One region of the Listeria sp. MAN/IMW/UF464 genome, then DNA from elsewhere that is predicted to be linked to it. Evidence: predicted binding sites of a transcription regulator. Region 1 holds the regulator's gene; the other holds the start of a gene.
What was found. Region 1 encodes LexA, which represses DNA repair genes until DNA is damaged. Its sites were predicted from a motif close to CGAACATATGTTCG; they were not measured.

Region 1 (4,142 bases):
GATTTACAGCTGTTACTAACCCGACAATTAATTCGTTCAAGCGTTTAGTTCCTGGATACGAAGCACCATGTTACATTGCATGGTCAGGTAAAAACCGTAGCCCACTAGTACGTGTTCCTAGTTCTCGCGGATTAAGTACTCGTCTTGAATTACGTAGTGTGGATCCATCCGCTAATCCATATTTAGCAATGGCTGTACTTCTAAAAGCTGGTTTGTCCGGCATTAAAGATGAGCTAACTCCTCCAGCTCCAGTTGACCGTAACATTTACGGCATGAACGAAGAGGAACGTGAAGCAACAGGAATTTATGATTTACCAGAAAGCTTAGGTCATGCTTTAATCGAGCTTGAAAAAGATGACATCATCCGTGATGGCTTAGGTGAACATATTTTCGAACATTTCATTGAAGCGAAAACAATTGAATGTGATATGTTCCGTACAGCGGTTCATCCGTGGGAACGTGAACAATATCTTGAAATTTATTAATATTAAAAAGCTCGTTTCCGACTTGGGAGCGAGCTTTTTTTATGCAATTGAAAATCAAATGTTTGATGTTTTGGTGATTGAGGCATATATTTATAAATGTGTTAGCAAAAGGGATTAATATTTGCTAGGGAAAGGGGCAGGTATGCAGATTACTTTAGCTGTTTTAGTTTTTGCCTTAACGCTTATATTTGTTATTTGGCAACCTAGAAACTTGTCGATTGGATGGTCCGCTTGTATTGGAGCATTACTCGCATTATTACTTGGCGTTGTCACTTTAACAGATGTTGTAACTGTAACAGGCATCGTTTGGAATGCAACACTCGCTTTTATTGCAATTATTATTATTTCACTTATATTAGATGAGATTGGTTTTTTCGAATGGGCAGCGTTACATATGGCAAGGTTAGCAAGAGGGAACGGATTACTCATGTTTGTACTTATTTCTATTTTGGGAGCACTAGTGGCAGCTCTTTTTGCGAATGATGGGGCAGCTTTGATTTTAACTCCAATTGTTTTGGCGATGGTGCGTGCGCTTAATTTTGATGAGAAAAAGGTGTTTCCCTTTATCATTGCCAGTGGATTTATTGCTGATACGACGTCTTTACCACTTGTTGTAAGTAATTTAGTGAATATTGTTTCGGCTGACTTTTTCGGCATTAGTTTTTCAAAGTACGCATTAATGATGTTGATTCCGACGCTTTTTTCGTTGGTTGCGAGTATTATTGTTCTTTATATTTATTTTAGAAAAGCGTTACCTAGAACTTATGAAATTAGTGGAATTCGTGAGCCGGCTTCTGCGCTTAAAGATAAAAAAATGTTTCGGATTTCATGGGGAATACTTATCATTCTTGTGATTGGATATTTCTTAAGTAGCTTTTTGGACATTCCAGTGTCATTTATCGCTTTACTTGTAGCGTTTATCTTTTTGCTAGTTGGTGGAAAGAGTCATGCTGTTTCTACAAGGAAGATTTTAAAAGGGGCGCCGTGGAATATTGTGTTTTTCTCGGTTGGGATGTATGTCGTCGTATACGGTTTGCAAAACGCTGGCATTACTAAATTATTAGCAGAGGCTATTTCATATATTGCTCATTATGGGCTTTTCGTAGGTACGATTGGGATGGGCTTTATTGCCGCGATATTGTCGTCTGTAATGAATAATTTACCAACTGTAATGATTAATGCACTTGCAATCGATCATACTTCATTTACAGGAGTGATGAAAGAAGCGTTAGTCTATGCAAATGTTATCGGATCTGACTTAGGGCCTAAAATAACGCCAATCGGTTCGCTTGCAACGTTACTATGGTTACATGTATTAGCTCAAAAGGGTATAAAAATAAGCTGGGGATCATATTTTAAAATAGGTATTGTGATTACTATTCCAGTATTGTTTATTACACTCGTCGGACTTTATATTTCACTCCTTATTTGGAGCTAAGAAAACCCTGTACAAAATTGTACAGGGTTTTTCCTATGCTTTATAAAGAATATGTGGCTTTAAAGGATGTCCGTCCGCTAAAGCAGGATGCATAAATGTAGCTACTTTTGTAAAATGGATTTTTTTCATTACTTGTTCTGATGGCTTATTTAACATAGCGGTGAAACTGTAAATTTCATCAATAGTTGTTTTCTGTTTGGCGAAATCGAGAGCTCCTAGTGCGGCTTCGGTTGCATAACCTTGGTTCCATACACTTTTCTTTAAGCGCCAGCCAATTTCGATACAAGGGGTGAACGCAGCTTCAAAAGTTGCTTCATGAAAACCGGTAAAACCAATAAATTCGCCGGTAGATTTTTCTTCAATGGCAAAAAGTCCGTAGCCAAGTGCCGTTAATTCTTGTTGATTTCTTTCTAAAAAAGCATTACTTTCTTCTTTTGAAAGTGTAGATGGAAAGTACTTCATTACGACTTTGTCACCGTTCATTTCGCTAAAGGGAACATAATCACTTGCTACATAATCTCTTGCAATTAGTCTATCTGTTTCAAAATAAATCAATATAAAAACCGCCTAACAAAATATAGCTTTTAGTGAATATCTCTATAAAGGCCAATAACTTTGCCTAAAATAGTAACGTTATTTAAGATAATTGGTTCTAGTGCATCATTTTCTGGTTGTAATCTAAAATGATTCGCTTCTTTATAGAAACGTTTACAAGTCGCCTCGTTTTCGTCGGTCATCGCTACGACAATTTCACCATTAATTGCTGAACTTTGTTGTCGAACAATTACTTTATCTCCATCTAAAATCCCGGCATTTATCATACTTTCTCCGTCGATTTCAAGCATGAAGACATTGGTTTCTCCTGCAGCCATATATTCAGGGAGTGGGAAATACTCTTCTATATTCTCAATCGCTGTAATAGGCATTCCGGCAGTAACTTTACCGATGATTGGGATATTGACTACATTCGGCGTCTCTGCTTCATCTTCTAAAGACAAAATTTCAATAGCACGAGGTTTCGTAGGGTCACGTCTAATTAGTCCTTTACCTTCAAGTCGAGCAAGATGGCCATGGACTGTGGAGCTAGATGCTAAACCAACAGCTTCACCGATTTCACGTACGGAAGGTGGATAACCCTTTTCTTTTACTTCTGATTTTATAAATTCATATATATCTTGTTGACGTTTAGATATTTTCATGGTTTCACCTCATTGATTTAATGGTTATTTTATAAATCAAGTATAGCAAAAGAAAATCCAATATGCAAACAAAGGTTCGTTTTTTTATTGACATATGCGAACGGCTGTTCTATAATATAGAAAAGCGAACGTACATTCTTTTTTGGAGGGATTATTAATGACTTTAAAATTAATTTGGGATAAATTTTATGTTTCTATTATATTTGTAATAACTTGTTTAGTTCTAGGAATTATATTGATGTGCACTGTTATTGGGAGTGGCAGTGAGTATTCTGAGGTAGATGTAAATGAAGGGGATTCTATTTGGGCACTTGCAGACCAATATGCAGCGAAGAGCGATATGGCAAAAGCAGATTTTGTATCTTGGGTTGAAAAAGAAAATAACCTTACAGATGGACATGTGAAAGCTGGGGATTCTGTAGTTATACCAGTACACGAAACAAAGTTACAAAGAAGCGATAGTACTATTCAATTAGCAAACCAGTAGAAACGATTTTAGTGTCGTTTATGATATAATAAAGAAAGTAGCGATTTAGCTACTTTCTTATTTTAATATAATGAAGAAAAGGATGAAGTGTGATGCTAGAAAAAGCTAAAATAGATAGAATCAATGAACTTTCTAAAAAGAAAAAAGCAGGGACTCTAACTGCTGATGAAAAAGTAGAACAAGAAAAATTAAGGAAAGAATATATTAAGTCGTTTCGCACTCATATGAAGGGAACAATCGAAAATACTACGATTATTGACCCTAAAGGAAATGATGTAACACCGCATAAAATAAAACAAATGAGAAAAAATAAGAAGTAAAAATTAGTACCAAATGAACATTTTTGCGCAAATGAACAAAAATACCAATCAATTAAGCAATTTAAAGCAATTATTAGTTGTGTTAATTGCTTTTTAGGCTTATTATTAAAAGTAGTTAAAATTATATTGAAGAGAGGATGTTTCATTTGTTCGATAACACAGATAGTTTAGCAGTAAATACAATTCGTACATTATCAATTGATGCAATTCAAA
Region 2 (4,142 bases), on a different contig from region 1:
TTATCATCGCAGCTGATGTACAAGTTGATATGCCTCGTTTTGATGGAAAACATTTAATTGCAAAACCAGTTGCAGCAGGAATTCATAAACCAGAAGAGCTTATTAAAGAAGCTATCTCAGGGAATGCACCAGTTTATAAAGCAGAATCGGGTAGCGAAGCAACAGAAAGTACAGATGGCCTTTCCATTGGTCAACAAATTTATAAACATTTAATGAGCGGCGTTTCTCATATGTTACCATTTGTAATTGGTGGCGGGATCGCAATTGCAATCGCATTTATGCTTGATCAAATTCTAGGTGTACCACAAGATCAACTTGCAAAATTAGGATCATATAACGAAATTCCAGCATTATTAAAACAAATTGGTGATGTTGCATTCGGATTTATGCTTCCAGTGTTCGCGGGTTATATCGCATACAGTATATCAGATAGACCAGGTCTTGTAGCTGGTTTCGTAGCAGGTGGAGTTGCATCTGTTGGTGGAGCAGGTTTCCTTGGTGCTTTAGTAGGTGGTTTTCTTGCTGGTTATGCAGTCGAGTTAATTAAAGTTATGCTTAAAAAATTACCAAAAACTTTAGATGGAATTAAAGTAGTACTATTTTATCCGGTGCTATCTGTACTAATTGTCGGACTATTGATGTTACTATTAAACGTGCCAATGAGTGCATTAAATACATGGTTAAATGACTTCTTAAATAGTCTAAGTGGAACAAATGCGGTTATTCTAGGTTTACTTTTAGGAGCAATGATGGCTGCTGACTTAGGTGGACCAATTAACAAAGCGGCTTACATTTTTGCAACTGGAACGCTTGCAGCAAGTGTTGCGACAGGTGGTAGCGCGATTATGGCGGCTACAATGGCTGCTGGTATGGTGCCACCGCTAGCAACATTCGTAGCAACTCTTGTTTTTAGAAACAAATTTACTGCACAAGAACGTGATGCAGGGCTAACGAACTCTATTTTAGGCGCGTCATTCATTACAGAAGGTGCCATCCCATTTGCAGCAGCAGATCCACTTCGAATGATTCCAAGTTTTATCGCTGGAAGTGCAATAACTGGGGCAATTGTTATGTTTTTAAATATTAAAGTATTAGCACCACACGGAGGCGTATTTGTTATCTTCTTAGTATCTCAACCATGGTTCTACCTTATCGCAATCGTGATTGGAACTATAATAAGTGCAGCATTAATCGGAGTATTACGCAAAAAACCAACAGTATAATAGAGAGGAATCGTCTTTTGAAATTAAAAAGGCGATTTCTTTTTATGTGATTTCTCGAATTCTTCCTAAAAAATTGCTATAATGAAAAGGAAGAGAGGTGGGCGTATTGGAATTTGGAGAAAAATTAATTCATTTACGAAAGAAAAATAGATTAACTCAAAAACAATTAGCGGCAAAAATTGGAACTACAGCTTCAACTATCAGTAAATATGAAAATGATAACCACCGACCGCCAATCTTTATTTTGGCTAAATTAGCAGAAATTCTTGGGACTACAACAGATTTTTTATTAGATGATGTAGCGGGTTTACGGGAAAAAAATTCAGTAAATGCTTTTCCTTTAATTGGAAACCCAGAGCTTGAGAAATGGTACCTGGAATTGCCTTATACATATTCAGAAGAAGAACTATTAATGTTAAAACGAATTGCAGATGCGATTGAGAATAAGAAATAATTTAAGAAGGAAACCAGATATACAATGCGTATATCTGGTTTTTAATTTTATTGTTCCGGGTCTTTTGAATCGTCTTTTTCAGAGAGCATAGTGTTATAATAACGCCTGGATTCAGCGGCGAGTGTAGCTGGAGGAAAAAACATATTCATAGAAGGGAAATTGCTCTCCATTGTTCGCATTTTTTGTGAGAACTTCATATGTAGCATGGAGGTTCTAGCAATTTGGTTATTAAAAGAGGCTAACGACATATCAATTTCAAAAGTCTGTAAATTAGAAAACTTTATCAACGTATGGTTATATCCAATTGCATGATAATCCTTAATATGCTGTGGGAAAATCCAAATACAATCTGTTGAACTTGGCGCGACAGTAGGGAATACATAGGTAGAAGTAACAGGGTCAATAATAATAGGCGGCTTATGAGTGACACCTATTAGATGCTTTGTTCCCTCTTTACGTCCATCATAACTCGATCCGAAAAAGTTACAGCTGGTTTTAATTAACTCAAATGGGGTAAATTTAGAAGTATAATGAGAATCAACTTCATAAATTTCTGAATAGACTATACTTCCAGATTTTTTTGGAAAAATAATCATTGTGTGGGGATTTACTTCATAAAACTGAGTACTAATTTGTTCTTTTTTCATTTCATTCAACTCCTCTATGTTTGTATTTATGTCTAAGAAGTAATCTGAAATTATTGCGTAATGCACAAAATTTCAAATAACGACGAAGCATCAAAGTAAGTTATGAGTTATTTTTTGTCATTATAGCACATGGTAATTTACAAGTCATTAGATTTTCGTAAAGTTGTATTTTCAAGCCGTTTTCTGTTTTTTCTTGCCATGTTACAGTTTTTCGAAATTGTAATAAATATGAGTGGAGGAGTGGTAGTCGTGGAAATGCGTGATTTTTCTAATTCATTGATGAATCAAGTGGGTGTCCTTAAAGGAGAAAAAGAATTAACAAATGTTTTTATCGAATGCTTCCTGACGATGCTCCTAGAAGAGAGAAAATTAGAACAACTTAGAGCTGAAATTGATAAAGCTCTCGATAATAGGAACAAAGCGAAATTTATGCAGCTAACAGAAAAAATGAATAAAATCCAACAGGAAATGCTGGCTTTTGAGTAGAATATATGAAAAACTAAGATAGTAAGAGCTATCTTAGTTTTTTTGAGCTGTTTTATAAATTTTCACGAAAAAAAGCCTCGAAAAAAGTTCTGGACAGATTGCTCAAATATGGTAAACTAAATAAAAACATATGTTCGGTGGTGAGGGTATGACACTTCAAATAATTGCTGGTAAAGCAGGAACAGGTAAAACCACTCATTTGATGGATGAAGTAGGCGAAAAAATCAAAAAAACTTCTAAGACGTATATTTTTATCGTCCCCGATCAAATGACGTTTCAAATGGAAACAAGCTTTTTAAATAAACAAAACTTGGCAGGAATGCTAGGGACACAGATTTTCAGTTTTAGTAGGCTTGCTTGGAAAATACTTCAAGAAACTGGTGGCTTATCTAAAACTTTTTTGAGTCAAACAGGTATTGAGATGGTTATTCGAAAAGCTGCTTTAGATCAAAAAGATAAGTTGAAAATTTTCTCTAGAGCTACTTCAAAAAAAGGCTTTTATTCAGAGCTGGCTAAGTTATTCAAAGAAATGAAACAAGAAGAAATTTCTGTAGACGAATTAGAGAAGAGTGCGGCAAATTTATCTACAAGTGTATCTAGCAAAGTACATGACATTTCACTTATTTATCAAAAATATGAAGAATTATTAGCAGGAAAATTCCTTGAAAATGAAGATTATTTGAGACTGTTAGCAGATAAGATTATTGAGAGTGATTATTTAAATCAAACGGAAATAATTATTGACGGATTTACTTCTTTTTCAAAACAAGAGTTAACAGTAATAGAAAAGCTAATGCAAAAATGCGATAAAGTAACAGTATCGTTAACTTTAAACGTACCTGAAATCCATAAAGGTTTGGAAGATTTCAGTATGTTTAAAGCGAGCACTGAAGCATACTTTGCTTTATTAGAGATGGCTAAATTAAATAAAATTCAAGTGGAACCGGAGAAAATTCTTTTAGAAAATAAACGAGCTAACTCTGACTCATTAGCCTTTTTAGCCAACGCTTGGGGAGATAATAAATACTCGTCATATGAAGGGGGAGCAAATGATTTAACCATCCATCAAGCTAATAATAGGCGTGCTGAGATGGAAGGTGTTGCCCGCGAAATTCGGCAATTAGCATTAAACGGCTATAGATACCGAGATATAGCGATTTTGACTAGAAACATCGGTGATTATGATATTTTATGTGAAACAGTAATGGAGTCCTTTGATATTCCTATTTTTATAGACAAAAAACGAGCAATGGCTAAACACCCATTTATTGAATTTATTCGTTCTAGTATTGATGCAATTTTATTTAATTGGAAATATGAACCAATTTTCCA

Region 2: a site for LexA is predicted at 2,934-2,947, ahead of addB (helicase-exonuclease AddAB subunit AddB). Genes of this name have one in related genera too.

Annotation. Positions count from the first base shown of each region.
Region 1 is NZ_JBZWZP010000001.1:405,117-409,258, reverse strand. It holds gene glnA (type I glutamate--ammonia ligase) at 1-485, shown strand, start outside; gene AC4PG0_RS02050 (arsenic transporter) at 628-1,923, shown strand; gene AC4PG0_RS02045 (GNAT family N-acetyltransferase) at 1,957-2,478, opposite strand; gene lexA (transcriptional repressor LexA) at 2,508-3,122, opposite strand; gene yneA (cell division suppressor protein YneA) at 3,280-3,609, shown strand; gene AC4PG0_RS02030 (DUF896 domain-containing protein) at 3,702-3,929, shown strand; gene tkt (transketolase) at 4,076-4,142, shown strand, end outside.
Region 2 is NZ_JBZWZP010000002.1:41,526-45,667, forward strand. It holds gene AC4PG0_RS07445 (PTS fructose transporter subunit IIABC) at 1-1,223, shown strand, start outside; gene AC4PG0_RS07450 (helix-turn-helix domain-containing protein) at 1,330-1,677, shown strand; gene AC4PG0_RS07455 (competence protein ComK) at 1,725-2,324, opposite strand; gene AC4PG0_RS07460 (IDEAL domain-containing protein) at 2,454-2,810, shown strand; gene addB (helicase-exonuclease AddAB subunit AddB) at 2,959-4,142, shown strand, end outside.